2 regions of the Dietzia maris genome follow, and region 2 is predicted to be linked to the other one. Evidence: predicted binding sites of a transcription regulator. Region 2 holds the regulator's gene; the other holds the start of a gene.

Region 1 (7,992 bases), 440 kb from region 2:
ACGCGAGCTCCACGGGGTCGGGCCGCTCGGAGTACGCGGCGCGCACCGGGTCGATGACACCGAGAAACCACCAGACGTCGATCGACGTGGCAGCCCATATGACCTGTCCGGCGTACCAACACAGGGCCGCGAACGCCAGCAGCCAACGAGGGTTCTGGGCGACGCGGTAGGTCCACTCGATGGTCCGGGCGGCAGAGTCCGGTGCTGGTTGGGACATCACCCTCACCCACCTTGCCGCTGGTCGTCGAATCGGTCGCGGAGGTGCGTGGACGCCTTGGCGCTGGCAATCGTGCCGAGGACGATGCCCCCGAGTACTCCGGCCACCGTCCCCGCGCCGGGAACGATGCTTCCGGCCAGGCCACCCGCTACGGCGGAACCGACGATGCTCGCCGCGAGCCCCGCTCCGAGACCGGCGCCCTCGGCGGCGAGCGTCTCCGTCAACGGCTCGTCCTCCGGCGCGCCGTACACCCCGGCCACGAAGCTCAGCGCAGACCCGAACGGGCCGAGCCCCTTGGCGACGACTCGGGTGCTGCGCAGTCCGTCGTCGCCGGCGGCGATCGCGGCGGCCAGTGGTTCCGTCATCACCGAGTTCACCACGCCGACGGTGATCGTCTTGGCATCGACGTTGTTGCTGTGGTCGGCAATGGTCTCGTAGAGACGGGTGAGCTTGTCCGCCGTCTCGACGTCCAGAGAGTCGATCGCACGGAGCGCGTCCTTGACGGTCACTTCGAGCTCGCGGAGTTCTCGCACCCGGGTCGCCTCCATGTCGGGAGGACACACCACGCTCCCGTCCTCCGCGACCGTCGCCCCCTGTCGGAGTACCGCCTCCACGCCCGCTTGCAGCCGATCACGGTGGATGGCAACGGATCGAGCGAACGACGACAGGGGATTCGCGGTGCTGCGCAGGTCGTCGCCGAGTGCGGATGTGCGCCGACGCAGATCCTGAACCGATGAGCGCGCCGCATCGACGGACTGACCCTCCATCCCGTCCAGCACCCTCTCCGCATCGTCCCGCAGCCGGTCCGCGACGTCATCCGTCGCGGTGATACCCGCGCGGACCGCGCTCAGGCGCGATTCTGCGTCGTCGACCTGCCACGCGAGTGCGTCGCTGACCTGTATCGGCACCGGTTCACCTCCCGCCGAACATCGCGGCGTTGCCGCCGTCCGCCGTGACGATGACCCCGGTCGCGGTCCGGAGGCGGCCCGCCTCCTCCGACAAGTCGGAGCTCAGCCTGTCGCCGGACTGACTCAGCCGCGCGCCGAGTGTGCTCGCGATGGCCGCGACCCTGCTGCCCCTCACGGCATTCGCCAGTGCGGTGAGGTCGCCCTCCGGGGTGATCCCGCCGATCTGGTCGCCGTATCCGTCCACGCGCCGGGCGAGATCCGTCAGTTCGACCGGCGTGACGTCGAGCGGCCCGGTCATCGTGGCCCCACCGTGGGTCCGACCACCATCCGCGCCGATTTCCCCTGACGGTCCCGCGCATCCCGGTGGAAGCAGCCTGGTGCTCTGGTGGCGCTCGTCGTCGTCGTCGTTCTCATACCCGAGTTCTCATATCCGCCTCGCCGGCCGTGGTGGCGTCGCTGTTGGTCCCGTGCGCCGTATTTCCGTGCACCCTGTTCGACGCGCGGGATCGCCGGTTCGGTTCCACGCCTCCCTGGCTCGATTCGAAGACTTTTGGACCCCGCCGCGGATAAAATAATCGTCATTCAGACGGAATCGGTCGGAGACCCGGCCCTGTCGACGGTGGTGGACATGACCAGATCGCCCGGGAACGGCTGGGACACCGATGACTGGCGGTACGCGCCGTACAACGACCTCCGGTCGCCGGGTCGGAACACTGCGGTATGGGTGCTGGGCGGGATCGTCGTGGTGCTGCTCCTCGTGCTCGCAGCGAGGGTCGGTTACCTCGTCGCGTCGCAGGACGATCAGCCCACCGCTGCGCCCGGTGCGGCTCCCATCACGGCTCCCGTAGCGACGGAGAGCCCGGTCGTCCCGTCGGCGGAGGCGCCGAGCTCGCCGTCCGCGCCGACTCCACAGGCGGCGCCGGCGGCCCCGAGGGCGCCGGCCGCGCCGCAACCCGCCGCGACCGTCGGTGACCTGGGACTCGACACACCGATGTCCCGGCCGGCGTGTGACGGCCGGGGGATCGTCGTCCTCTATTCTGCGGTCACCCCGGGCTCCTACGCCCAGGAGATCGCTTCTGCCTTGGCCAGGTTCCCGGGAGCGTCCTACCTACGCACGGACATGGCGTGTCCGTCACTGCGGCCGCGCGACGAGAACGGCAACGTCATCTACGCCGTCTACCGGGCGTCGGGTTACACCCGGCAGGAACTGTGCGCAGATGTCCGCGCGGCAGGGCCCCCGGCCTACGGTCGGTGGCTGGACACCACCAGCGATCCGTCGGTTCTCGTGACCTGCTGACGCCGGCGTGGGGCGCCGACGCCGGGATCACCGGAGGATGAGCGGGATGTGTTGCTCCGCCGCGGTGTTGGCGCCGTGGTGGCCCAGGAGGGACGACTCCATCGGCTCGTGCTCCGACCGCGAGAGGATGACGCCGCCGCTCGCGATGGCGATGACATCACCGAGCCGGTCGGCGTAGGTGCGATCGGGGCCGAAGAGACGCTCGTCAAAGGCCTGCTCGCGGCTGATCACGCGGGCGTGACCGGCCAGTTCGGCTCGCCACGCGTGGAGGACGTCGTCCGCTGCGCCCGGGCGGGCGTAAGCGTGACGGACGCGAGCTTCGCCGGCGACGATCTCGACATCGGCGAGGAGTGCGGGCGTGTGGTCGATATCGACGACGGTCTCGGCGTTGACCATTCCGTGGTCCGCGGTGACGATGAGTCTGCAGTCGCGGGGGAGATCGGTGGCGAGGTCGGCGATGAAGGCGTCGACAGCGCGGAGCGACTCCAGCCACTCCGGAGAGCCGGGGCCGTGGATGTGTCCGATGAGGTCGAGGTCGCCGTAGTACGCGTAGACGAAGCGCCTGGATCGCGAGGGGCGGCCCACAGCGTCGATCACTCCCTGCTTCACCTCGTCGAGGGAGACAGCAGAGCGAAAGTCCCCGTCCGCCCGGAAGGCCGCCCGGGTCAGTCCTGATTCGCGGAACTCCTCACGCATCACGTAGGTGACGTCGATGCCGTCTGAGGCGAGATGTTCGAGCAGGCTCGACCGTTGCTGGATTCTCCGCGGTGGGAAGCGATCCATCGCCGACGGCCCGCCCGCCGAGTCGAGGGTCCAGCGCAACGGATTGAACGAGACGGCGGTGTTGTCGGCGTCGTCCGAGATTCGGAAGCTGTACCCCACAATCCCATGCTTGGAACACGGAGCGCCTACGGCGAGGCTCGTCAGGCTGGTCGCGGTCGTCGCCGGGAAGCCCGCGGAGATCATCCGGGAGGACATGACGGCGAGCGTCGGGGCGTCGGTGGCGTACCGGCGGATCAGCTCGGCGCCGAGACCATCGACGAGAACCAGGACGGCGTCGCTAGCTGGCGCGATCGCGAGCGGGTTGTGGTGGCCGGAGCCCAGCGACGCAGCGATAGACGGCATGACATCGGCCAGCGAATGGGCGGAGGGCTCGATCGGGATCTCTGTCATGACTTCACCATCCCTCATCCCTCGCTGGTGAGGGCGGTAACCGGCGGCTCGCCCGCCGCGGCGACAGCCTCAGAAGGGTGGTGGTGGTTGGAGGAGTTCGTCGAGGTGCTCATGCAGTGCGCGGAGGATGGCTTTTTCCAGGGCGCTGTCGGTGGGTTTGTTGCGTTCCCACCAGCGACTGGCTTCGGCTGGGGTCACCCTTCCGCGCGGGGCCGGGTCCGAGTGCGGGGCGGCGTCGGTCTCGGCAGGCGCCGCGGCGGGCGAGCTGCCCGCGGTCTCGTCCGCGGCCTCGGGTGGCGGCGTGGTCGACTCGGCTGCGTTGCGGGCGGCGGTGCGGGCGCGTTCGCGGGCCAGGCGTTGGGCGCGGCGGGCGAAGTAGGTCGCCTCGTCCAGGACCCCGGCCCCGATGTCGGGGCTGGGGTTGCGGCGTTGCTGACGTGCCCAGGCATCAGCCTCGTCGCGTTGTTGCTCGCGCCGGTACTGGGCCAGCGGCCCGTCGGGGCGGGTGAGCATGACGGTGCCGTCGGGGGTCGTCACGATCAGGGTGCCGTCGGGTTGGAGCTGGTAGGTCCAGTCGGAGAAGGTTTTGAACCGGTGATGGCGCCGGCACTGGGCCACCAGGTTCGCCTCCACCGTCTGGCCACCGGCGGCGGGGTCGGCGTGGTTGAACGGCACCACATGATCCAGGTCGCAGTCGTCGGCGGGGATCGTGCACCCGGGGTGGCGGCAGGTGCCGTCGCGGAGCCGGACCCGGCGCGCCAACTGGGCACCGGGCCGGTACCTCAGGGCGGCGTCGGTGTCGTCGGCGGCGCCGATGCGGGGATCGACCTGCTCGAAGGTGGCCCCATCCGAGGTGGCGAGCATCTCCATCAGGGTCTGCAGGGCCGCCTCGCCGGTGCGGGTGAACTCCACTCGCGCGCCGTGTTCGTCGCGGCCGTTGTCGCCGGTGGCGATGACGGTGACCTTCGGCCGCAACACCGGCGCCAGCCCTTGCCCGGCGCCCCCGGTGCCGCTGGCGGCCGCGCCCGCTGGGCTGTCGGCGCCATCGGCGTCGGTGCCGGGCCGGTTGGGGGTGTCGCCGCAGATGAGGGACATCAGGGCGTCGGCGCGGCGTTCGGCTTTGGAGTAGTTCGGCTCCGGCTCGACAGGCTCATCCGGGTCGGTGTCGGGGTCGGCGGCCCGCGCCGCGGCGGCCGCGGCGGTGGCGTCGGTGTCGGCGGCCTGGTGTTCGGCGACGCGTTGGTCGAGGGCTTCGGCCAGGACGGCGGCTTCCTCGGTGGCCAGCAGGGCGGAGACGCTGGACATGCCGTCGACGCCCTTGCCGATGCGTACGCCGCGGGTGCGGCTGGCGTCTTCTTTGCGTAGCCGGATGGCGTCGGGGTCGTGGCGGCCAATGACGGCGTCGACCTCATCGCGCAGGGCCTTGTCGCCCAGGCGGATCCCGGCGGCGACACCGTTGAGGTAGTCCTCGACGACCTGGCGCTGGACCTGCTCCAACACGTCCCCGCGGACGGTGGCCATCTGCCGGGCCAGCAGTTCGGCGACGCGTTGTTCCATCAGCCCGGCGGCCATGGCCTCCAGGATGGCCGGGTAGCGGGTGTGTAGTTCCCAGGAGAAGGACAGCATCTTCTCGGCGCGCCTGGCGGAGATGGACATCGTCGCCACCACATACCCTGCCGCGGCGACGAGCCCGTCGACGACGGCGTGGCCGGGGCGGGCCTCGTGGCTGCCGTCGATACCGTGGCCGTACTCGCGCCAACATTCCTGCAGCAGGGCGTAGCAGGCGACCAGGCGCTGCGCCGCCGCGCGGTTCTCGGTCGCCCACCCCTCGCGCGCCGCCGCCGTCAAGCCCGTCAACGCCGCCGGGCCGGACGAGCCGGCGGGGCGAGAGGAACCGGCGGGGTCGGAGGAGTCGGCAGCGCCGAAAGGGGACGCAGGGCCGCCGGCCGTGCGCTCGGAATCGCCGTCCATGCCCCACCCCTGTGGTCGACTGTGCGGCCGCACCGCGGCCGTCTCGAATACGTGTTCTATTCTACGTCCACGTGTTCGACACCACAAGGCCTACGTGGGTGGAACTGAGAAAGACCACGCATTGGCAACGACGCTTCGGGGGCTCGAGATTTATGGGACCCTCATTAACTGATCGGGGGAGACCGCCCGACGCACCGGAGTTCGGAGGCTCACCATGACCAAGTCAATCGCGTACGTCGGCGCACTGGCCGCGGCCCTGCTCGTCGCCTCGGCGGGCACTGCAGCAGCTCAGAGCTCTGATCCTGCGGACACCGGCTCGATCCCGGGCTCCGCGGCCGCCGATGGCGAGAAGAATACGGGTGCCGAGAGCGGCAGCGGTGCAGGCGCCGAGGACGGCGAGACCGGCCAGCTGGGCGAACTCGGTGAGCTGCTTCCCGGCTCGGTCACGGGGTCGCTGCCCGGCTACGCCTCGGGGCCGCTCGGTTCCGCGGCCACCTTCGCCTGCAACGTCGGCAGCGCCGCCGGCCTGGCCGCGAATGCGATCGGGGCCCCGCTGCAGGTGCCGGTCGGCGTGATCTGCGCGGTCCTCAACCCCGCTGCACGGTCCGCCGACGCCCTGCTGGCAGGAGACGTCGACGGATCGGTCAGCGCTGTCCTCAGCGGAGTGCCGCTCGTGGGCGGCTCGCTGGCGGATCAGCTCGACACCTCGTCGGCCACCGAGTCGGTCGAGGGATCGGTGGGCGAGCAGCTCGGCTCGCTGACCGAGACGTCGTTGTCGCCTGCGAACTGAGCCGAGACGGCGAGAGCCCGCGCCGGACAGCGGCCGCCGCGCCGACCGGCCCAGCCGCGGTCAGGCCCGCTGCCCGCGGCCGAAGGTCTCCGGCTCGACGGGCTGCTGGCCCTTCGGCAGCCCGGCCACGACGAGACGGTAGGACTCGGTGACGAGCTCGTCGACCATCTCGGCGGTCAGGGTTCCGCCCGGATGCAGCGAGATCCAGTGCTGCTTGTTCATGTGGTAGCCGGGAGTGATGTCGGCGTGCGCGGCGCGGAGGGACATCGAGTCCGAGGGCAGCGCTTTGAGGATCACCTGGGGCTCGCCCTCGACCTCGGCGCGGAACATGAACATCTTGCCGCGGACCTTGAACACGTCGAAGTCCGGGCCGAACGGGAACTCCAGGGTGGACGCCGGAAGCTCACGCGCCCTCGCGGCCGCGCACTTCTGGAGTTCCCGTCCGTTCACACGGTCGACGCTACCGTCACCCCACGGGTGTCGGGTCGTGCTGCCGGCGCGGTGCCGCATCGCCGCGAGCGCCGGGCGCCGCGCCCTGTCGCCCCGTCGCCTCGTCGGCCGTCTCCCCGGAGCGCGCGGCGAGCGGGTTCGCCAGCGTGCCCGCGAACTGCAGAGAACCGGCCTGATCGGTCAGGTCCACCATTTGCCTGGTGTTGCGCAACTGCAGCCGGTTGAGGCACCAATGCTTGAACCGCGGGGCGAACAGCGCCTCCCAGGTGGGACGGTGCACCTCGCCGTCGTCGCCGTCGTCGCCCGCGTCACCAGGGGCGAGCACCTCCAGGCACCGGCGCGTCTCGTCCCAGAACGCGTCGGCGTCGAGCACGCCGGCGGCGTCGAGGACCCCGGCGAGGTGGCGCAGCACCCCGTCCATCACGTCGGTCTGGATACCCAGGGCGGCGGTCTCGGCGTCCACGACGTGGCGGACGCGCTCGATGCCGTCTGGCAGCGGGAGGTCGCGCACCATCGCCACCTCCTCGCCGATGTCCTTGAACAGCGCGCGCCGCGGCGTGTGGTCGGGCCCCAGCACGACAATGACGTTCTCGCCGTGCGGCATGAACACGAGCCCGTGCGCGAGGAGACACCGCGCGACCGGCAGGACATAGGCGTCGAGCAGCGCGCGAAGCCACGTGCGGGCGTCGTGGCCGGAGCGCTCGAGATGTTCGACGGCGAGGGCCCGCCCGTGCAGGTCCACGTGCAGCATCGAGGCCAGCGTGACGGCCCGCTCGCCGTCGGCCAGTCGGGGGACCGGGCTCTCCCGCCACAACGCGGCGATCATCTTGGTGTGCGGACCCTCGTCGGACACGCCCGCGGCGGCGGCCCGGTGATAGGCGTCGCCGGTGTAGCCGACCGCGGCGACCTCGCGCAGGATCCCGAAGTCGAGCGCTCGCAGGACGGGGTCGGAGTCGACGATCCCGGCCACCCAGTCGTTGACCGCCGGGGTATCGCGCATGTACTTCGGCGACAGCCCGCGGGTGAAGCCCATATTCTGCACGGCCAGGGCGGTCTTGACGTAGCCGCGCTCGGGGCGGGTGACGTCGAAGAACGTGCGCACGGACTGCTGCGGCCGGTACTCGCTGTCGGACTCGCCGAGGTGCACCAGGTCGCGCCGGGCCAGGTCGGGGGCGAACGCCACCGC
Region 2 (7,992 bases):
CGCGCCCACTCCACCCGCCGGGTGGTGCTGTCGACCAACATCGCCGAGACCTCGGTGACCGTCCCCGGCATCCGCTACGTCGTCGACACCGGACTGGCGCGCATCTCGCGGTACTCCACCCGTACCAAGGTCCAGCGACTTCCGATCGAACCGATCTCCCAGGCCTCCGCCGCGCAGCGGGCCGGGCGATGCGGTCGCGTGGCCGACGGCATCTGCATCCGCCTGTACTCGGAGGAGGACTTCGAGGCACGACCGGAGTTCACCGACCCCGAGATCCTGCGCACCAACCTCGCCTCGGTGATCCTGTCGATGGCGGACCTCGATCTCGGTCCCGTCGACGACTTCCCGTTCGTCGAGCCGCCGGACCGCAAGGCGGTCCGCGACGGCATGACCCTGCTCACCGAGCTGGGGGCGTTGACGGTCGACGACGACGAACGCCCGCACCTGACCGAGGTGGGCCGCGACATGGCCGCGCTCCCCCTCGACCCCCGACTGGCCCGGATGGTGGTGGAGGGCCACCGCAACGGGGCGCTGGGAGACGTGCTCGTGGTGGTCGCCGCCCTGACGGTGCAGGACGTCCGCGAGCGGCCCGCGGAGGAGCGGGACAAGGCCGACCAGTTCCATCGTCGCTTCACCGACAAGACGTCCGATTTCCTGGGCTACCTCAACCTGTGGCGCTACCTCACCGAACAGCGCCGCGAGCTCTCCGGCAGCGCGTTCCGCAAGATGTGCAAGGCGGAGTACCTGCACTGGCTGCGCATCCGCGAGTGGCAGGACCTCAACGCCCAGCTGCGGAGCATGTGCCGCGAACGCGGCTGGCACCCGCCCTCCGGCCAGGCCTCCGAGGACGACCTGCACAAGGCGATCCTCACCGGCCTGCTCACCAATGTCGGCATGCGCGACGAGGACGCCCGCGAGTTCCGGGGCACCCGCGGCATCCGCTTCCAGATCTTTCCCGGCTCGGACCTGGCCCGTAAGCCACCCCGATGGGTCATGGCGTCTGAGCTCGTGGAGACCTCACGGCTGTGGGCCCGCGACGTGGCGCGAATCGACCCCGCGTGGATCGAGCAGCTCGGGGGCCACCTCACCCGTACCCAGTACTCCGAGCCGCACTGGTCGGACGCCCGAGGCGCCGCCATGGCCTACGAGAAGGTCCTTCTGCTGGGCCTGACGGTCGTGGAGGCACGCCGCGTGTTGCTGTCCCGGGTGGACGCTCCCCTGGCGCGGGAGATGCTCGTCCGCCACGGGATCGTCGAGGGCCGCCTCGACACGCGCGTGCCGGTCATCCGTGAGAACGCCGAGGCCGTGGCGCAGGCGAGGGAGCTGGAGACCCGCAGCCGTCGCCGTGACCTGGTGATCGACGACGAGGCCCTGGTGGCGTTCTACCTCGAGCGGCTCCCCGGCGACATCACCTCCGGCCGTCACCTCGAGTCGTGGTGGAAGAAGCGCGGCCACCGCGATCCGGACTCGATCCGGCTGACCCCCGCCGATATCCGCACCTCGGAGGCCGCCCCCGACGCCGGCGACTTCCCGCCGTTCTGGCAGCAGGGCGACCGCCGATTCGAGTTGCGCTACGAGTTCGATCCGGGCGTCGACGCCGACGGCATCACCGTCCGCATCCCGCTACCCCAGCTGTCCTCGGTGACCACCGCCGGTTTCGAGTGGCTGGTCCCCGGTCTCCGCGAAGAGCTCTACACGGAGATGCTGCGCACCCTTCCCAAGTACCTCCGGCGGCTCTGCTCGCCGCCCGTGGAGTACGCCGCTCTGCTCGCCCGCGACGTCACCCCGCGCTCCGCTCCTCTGCCGGTGGCCCTGGCACAGGCGCTGTCCGCGCGGATCGGGACGACGGTCGACCCGCGGGAGTTCGACCCCACGCAGCTCCCCGATCACCTGCGGGTGCGGTTCGAGGTGGTCGACGGCGAGAAGGTCGTCGCGTCCGGAACGGATTTGGCGGCGCTGCGGACGCGTTTGCAGGACAAGGTGCGCGACACCCTCAACACCCGGCTCGTGCCCGACGACGGGCCGTTCCGCCAGTGGAGTGCCGACACCATCGGAGATCTCGCCCCGTCGGTCACCGGCACGGTGGACGGTGTGGAGGTGACGGTCTACCCCGCCCTGCGCGTCGATGCGGACGGCATCCACCGGGTCGCGTGCGCGACGGAGGAGGAACGCCGGACCAGGCAGGCGTCGGCGGTCCTCACGCTCATCTCGTCTGACCTCGTCTCCGCCTCCTCGATCCTGCGAGGCCGCCCGGTCGAGCAGCGACTGGCCCTGACCCAGTACCCGCACGGGGGCGTCGAGGCACTGGTCTCGGACGCCGCCCTGGCGGCGTGCGGCCGCATCATCGCCCGACGTAAGGGCGTGCCGGTGTTGACGGTGGCGGAGTTCACCGAACTGCGGGACGCCGCCAGGGCGGAGGTGCCGGGGGCCGTGGCATCGGCGATCTCGACGGTCGTGCCCGCCTTGGTGGCGGCGCAGGAGGTGTCCGTGCGTGTGGCTGAGGCCCCGGCCGAGGTCGCCGAGGCGGTGAGACCGTCACTGGAGTTCCTGGTGGGTAAGGGTTTCCTGGCGCGTCATCCGGTCGACGTGCTGCCGCACCTGGAGCGGCACGTGAAGGCGGTCGGTGTCCGACTCGACCTCGCGGAGAAGTCCCCCGCCCGACATCGGGAACTGACAGCCCGGTTGGCGCGGTCGGAGGAGACCGTCGAGGAGGCGTGCGCGGCTCTGCGGCGTCGGCCCGGCGGCGCGCGCGCGACCCGCGAGCTGCGGTGGTTGCTGGCCGAATACAGGGTGGGGTTGTTCGCCCAGTCCCTCGGCACGGCCCGCCCGGTGTCGGCCGAGCGCATCGACAAGGCGGTCGCGAACGCGCTCGCTCCCCGCGCCCGGCGTTGAGCGCCCGGCGGGTCAGACGTTCGCGCGGCGGCTCAGCGGCTCGCGCGGCGGTCTCTGAGTGCGATGATCTCGCGTTCGAAGTCGTCGGCCGAGCTGAACTGCTTGTAGACGGAGGCGAAGCGTAGGTAGCCCACCTCGTCGAGGTCCTGGAGGGGGCCGAGGATCGCGAGACCGATCTCGTGGGCGGGCACCTCGGACGCGCCGCGAGCGCGGACGGTGTCCTCCACCTGCTGGGCGAGGCGCCGCAGGGCGTCCTCATCGATGGACCGGCCTTGGCAGGCGCGGCGAACTCCCCGGACCACCTTGTCGCGACTGAAGGCCTCGGTGACACCGTTGCGTTTGAGGACCGTCAGCAGTGGCGTCTCGAGCGTCGTGAACCGGTGCCCGCACTCCGGGCACTCCCGGCGGCGCCGGATGGCCTGACCCTCGTCGACCGATCGTGAGTCGATCACCCGGGAGTCCTCGTTGTGGCATGTAGGGCAGTACATTCCCGTGTGGCCCTTCGTCGACCGGACTTCACGCCTCCCGGGACGTGGACCACGGGACGCGGGGACGATTGACCACCGTCCCCGACTCATTCTAGGAGGCAGGTGCGCCGGTCACGCGTAGGCGGGCCCGCCGAGGAACGCCACGGCCAGGAGCATGAGTATCCCGAAGGCGATGCCGCAGGCCAAGAGTGCCCAGGCGGGCACGTCATCGACGACACGGGTCGGAGCCGACGACTCGACGCGGCAGGCGCGCACACTGTCGGACGCCACCGGGCGGGCCTGGACGATCCGCCGCGGAGCCGGTGTGCGGGAGGGCGCCGGTGCGAGGGTGGCGACCCGGTCGGCGGAGGCGCCGCGGTTGGGCGAGGCGGAGTCGCGACGGCCCACCGGCCGCGCGCCGGGTCGGGTCCCGGTACGCCCACGGGTCTGACGCTCACCGGACCGGTCGGGATCCCGGCGGACACCGTCCGCGCTCGGTGCGGGAGCGCGGTGTTCTGCCGCGCAGATCTCCGTCCAGCGCGCGGTGGAGTCGGTGTGCGAGTGCATCTCCAGAATGGTCATGTCCACTCCCTGCTCGATACGGTGTGCGAAGCGGATTCGCACAACCGTATGGGTTTCTGTGTACGTCTGTTCGAATCCCGATACGCCTAGAGTTGTATCACGCGACTCCGACAAGGTCACCATTCCGCGACGAAAAACTTCGAACGTGTGTGTGGCGCTCCCCGCTGAGGGGCGATAGGGTGTACACAGATGACGACGTCGAACATCCATTCGCCGAAGGGACCCGAGATGCCGAAGCCCGACTTCGACTCACTGACAGACCGACAGAAGAGCGTGCTACTGCACATCCACGACACGGTCAAGGAGCGCGGCTATCCGCCGAGCATCCGCGAGATCGGGGACGCGGTGGGCCTGCAATCGACGTCGTCGGTAGCGCATCAGCTGCGGACCCTGGAGAAGAAGGGGTTCCTGACCCGGGATCCGCACAAGCCGCGGGCTGTCGACGTCCACGGGGTGCCCGGGCAGAAGGCCCGGGGTCGCCGGTCGCCGACCAGCGAGGTCCGTCGTCCGAGCGGAGCGGTCGAGCCCGTCTACGTCCCGGTCCTCGGCCGGATTGCTGCGGGTGGCCCCATCCTGGCCGAGCAGGCCGTGGAGGAGGTCTTCCCCCTCCCGACCGACCTCGTCGGGTCCGGGGACCTGTTCATGCTCAGGGTGGTCGGTGAGTCGATGATCGACGCGGCGATCTGCGACGGTGACTACGTCGTGGTGCGGCGGCAGAACGTAGCGGACAACGGCGATATCGTCGCCGCGATGATCGACGGTGAGGCGACCGTGAAGACCTTCCGCAAGGACTCCACGGGGGTCTGGCTCCTGCCCCACAACCCGTCCTTCAGTCCCATCCCGGGCGAGCACGCCACAATCCTGGGCAAGGTCGTCACGGTGTTCCGCAAGCTCTGAACCGGCCCTCGACGACGACGCCGCCTGCCCGGGATCGATCGGGTCAGGCGGCGTCGTCGTCGCAGGGGCCGGTCAGGCGGCCCCGTCGCGCGTACTGCTGTCCGAGACGAATTCGCCGAGCTCACCGGCCACCGAGGCGGGCAGCCGCACGACCAGGCGAGTGCCACGGTCGGTGTGCTCCTCCTCGACGACCGCACCCTCGGTGTGGACCCGTGCGACCACGTCACCCCGCGTGTACGGGACCTCTAGAGTCATCTCCATGTCACCGGAGGCCACGATCTGCATGATCCGTTCGAGCAGCTCGTCGACACCCTGCCCCGTGGCCGCCGAGACGAATACCGCGTCCGGCAGGGCGTGGTGCAGCTCGGTGAGCACCACCGGGTCGGCCGCGTCGATCTTGTTGATGACCACCAACTCGCGGGGGCGCTCGGCGTTCTGCTCCTCCACCACCTCGTTGATCACCTTGCGGACCGCCTCGATCTGACGAAGGGGGAACGCGTCCGAACCGTCCACGACGTGGAGTAGCAGCTCGGAGTCGACCACCTCCTCCAGCGTGGACCGGAACGCCTCGACCAACTGCGTGGGCAGATGCCGGACGAAGCCGACCGTGTCGGTGAACACGACCGATCGCCCGTCGGGGAGGTCGGCGCGGCGGGTGGTGGGATCGAGGGTGGCGAACAGCGCGTTCTGTACGAGGACGCCGGCGCCGGTGATCCGGTTCAGCAGGCTCGACTTGCCGGCGTTGGTGTATCCGGCGATAGCGATCGACGGAACGGGCGTGGCACGCCTGCGGTAGCGCTTGGTGTCGCGGGACTGCTTCATGCCCTTGATCTCGCGACGCAGCTTCGCCATCCGCTCGCGGATGCGGCGCCTGTCCGTCTCGATCTTCGTCTCACCGGGGCCACGGAGGCCGACGCCACCGTTGCTGCCGGCCCGGCCACCCGCCTGGCGGGAGAGCGACTCACCCCACCCGCGGAGACGAGGGAGCATGTATTCCATCTGCGCCAGGGAGACCTGCGCCTTGCCCTCGCGACTGGTCGCGTGCTGGGCGAAGATGTCGAGGATCAGCGCCGTCCGGTCGATGACCTTGACGTTGACCGCCTTCTCCAGCGCCAGGAGCTGACCCGGGGTGAGCTCACCGTCGCAGATGACGGTGTCGGCACCCGTCGCGGCGATGACGTCCTTGAGAACGCTCACCTTTCCCGAGCCGATAAAGGTCGCCGCGTCCGGCTTGTCGCGGCGCTGGATGAGAGCGTCGCAGACCTCGGAGCCCGCCGTCTCGGCGAGCTGGGCGAGCTCCGCCATCGCGGCGTCCGCCTGGGCTGCGGACCCCTCGGTCCACACGCCGACCAGTACGACCCGCTCCAGTCGGAGCTGGCGGTACTCGGCGTCGTTGACGTCCTGGAGTTCGGTTGACAGACCCGCCACCCGGCGCAGCGAGGATCTCTCCTCGAGCTGCAGTTCGCCGATGGATGGATCGAGGTCGCGTGTCGGCCGCTCAACGGCCGTGTGATCAATAGTCATTCCCCAGCATCATCTCACATCGGGGCCGCGTGTGTCGCGTATGCGGGCGTGTGATACGCACCGCCGTGGAACCGGCCGCTGGCGACGAGCGCGGACGGACCGGTGAGGGTCGAACCGCCGTCGGCCAGGTGGACCTCGACCTCCCCGCCCGGTACCGCCACGACGACGTCTCCGCTGCCGCGTCCGGCGTCGGCCAGTGCGGCGACCGCCGTCGCCACGATGCCGGTCCCGCATGACATCGTCTCCCCCGCTCCCCGTTCGTGCACGCGCATGGTCACCCGGCCCCCGGTCAGGGGCGTGGCGATCTCCACGTTGACACCGTGTGGGAAGAAGTCGCGATCGAAGGTCGGGGGGTCGGCGACCGGCAGGGCGGCCAGAGCCGCGGCGTCCAGCCCGGGCACGACGCAGGCCAGGTGGGGGTTACCCATGTCGACGGCCACGCCCGCGAAGGTGCGGCCGCCGAGTTCTGCCGAGGAGAGTCCGAGCAGTCGCGGCTCGCCCATGTCGACCCGGACCGTGGCGTCGTCGCCGGAGCGGGACACAATCGTCGCGGGCCGCGGCCCGGAACGCGTGCCGATGGCGATCGTTCCGATGTCGGCCCGGTGCGTGGCCACCAGAGCGTGGGCGAACACCCGGACTCCGTTGCCGCACATCTCGGCGATCGAACCGTCCGCGTTCCGGTAGTCCATAAACCAGTCCGCGGGGTCGACCCCGTCCGGTAGCGCGGGAAGGACCCCGCGATCGACGAGGGCGCCGGCGGTGGCGATCCGGAGGATCCCGTCGGCACCGATCCCGCCGCGTCGATCGCAGAGCGCGCGGACCAGCGTCTCGTCGAGGTCGAGCTCGGCGTGGTCATCGGGCAGGATCACGAAATCGTTGAGGGTGCCGTGGCCCTTGATGAAGGCGATGCCGTCGGTGGCCGTCGGCGTGTTGTGGTCCGGAGTCATGTCGCGATCGTACTAGCGGCGGACCGGCGTTCCGCACTGCGGAAATAGCGGATGAAGCGCCACGACGAGGACATTAGAGTCGGTCGGGAGAACGATCCCCTACCTGAGGAGAGCATCGATGTCCGAACGCATCACCGTCGGCGGTATCCAGGTCGACGAGGTCCTCTACGACTTCGTCAACACCCAGGCGATCCCGGGCACCGGGGTCGACCCCGACGCGTTCTGGGCCGGTGCCTCCGAGATCTTCGCCGACCTCGCCCCCCGGAACCGCGAGCTGCTCGCGGTGCGGGACGAGCTGCAGTCGAAGATCGACGCGTGGCACCACGAGAACCCGGCGCCGATCGACCAGGCGGCGTACAAGGAGTTCCTCCGGGAGATCGGCTACCTCGTGCCCGAGCCCGAGTCGGTCTCGGTCACCACGGAGAACGTCGACGCGGAAATCGCGACCGTCGCCGGTCCGCAGCTGGTGGTGCCGGTCACCAACGCGCGGTTCGCCATCAACGCCGGCAACGCCCGCTGGGGTTCGCTCTATGACGCCCTCTACGGCACCGACGCCATCCCCGAGACCGACGGCGCCGAACAGGGCGACTCCTACAACAAGGTCCGTGGCGACAAGGTGATCGAGTGGGCACGTGAGTTCCTCGACGACGCGGCGCCGTTGGCCTCCGGCAGCCACGTGGGGA

The links. The regulator LexA, encoded in region 2, represses DNA repair genes until DNA is damaged. The targets are predictions, from matches to a motif close to CGAACANNTGTTCG.
Region 1: the regulator LexA is predicted to act here: its motif matches at 5,611-5,624, upstream of VYL96_RS06545 (HNH endonuclease signature motif containing protein).

The regions. Positions count from the first base shown of each region.
Region 1 is NZ_CP143053.1:1,431,634-1,439,625, forward strand. It holds gene VYL96_RS06520 (hypothetical protein) at 1-217, opposite strand, end outside; gene VYL96_RS06525 (hypothetical protein) at 223-1,125, opposite strand; gene VYL96_RS06530 (hypothetical protein) at 1,130-1,423, opposite strand; gene VYL96_RS06535 (serine/threonine protein kinase) at 1,754-2,422, shown strand; gene VYL96_RS06540 (alkaline phosphatase family protein) at 2,450-3,595, opposite strand; gene VYL96_RS06545 (HNH endonuclease signature motif containing protein) at 3,665-5,566, opposite strand; gene VYL96_RS06550 (hypothetical protein) at 5,781-6,356, shown strand; gene VYL96_RS06555 (MmcQ/YjbR family DNA-binding protein) at 6,417-6,806, opposite strand; gene VYL96_RS06560 (GNAT family N-acetyltransferase) at 6,823-7,992, opposite strand, start outside.
Region 2 is NZ_CP143053.1:1,872,536-1,880,527, forward strand. It holds gene hrpA (ATP-dependent RNA helicase HrpA) at 1-2,892, shown strand, start outside; gene nrdR (transcriptional regulator NrdR) at 2,925-3,380, opposite strand; gene VYL96_RS08620 (hypothetical protein) at 3,492-3,941, opposite strand; gene lexA (transcriptional repressor LexA) at 4,170-4,838, shown strand; gene hflX (GTPase HflX) at 4,911-6,362, opposite strand; gene dapF (diaminopimelate epimerase) at 6,377-7,309, opposite strand; gene VYL96_RS08640 (malate synthase G) at 7,428-7,992, shown strand, end outside.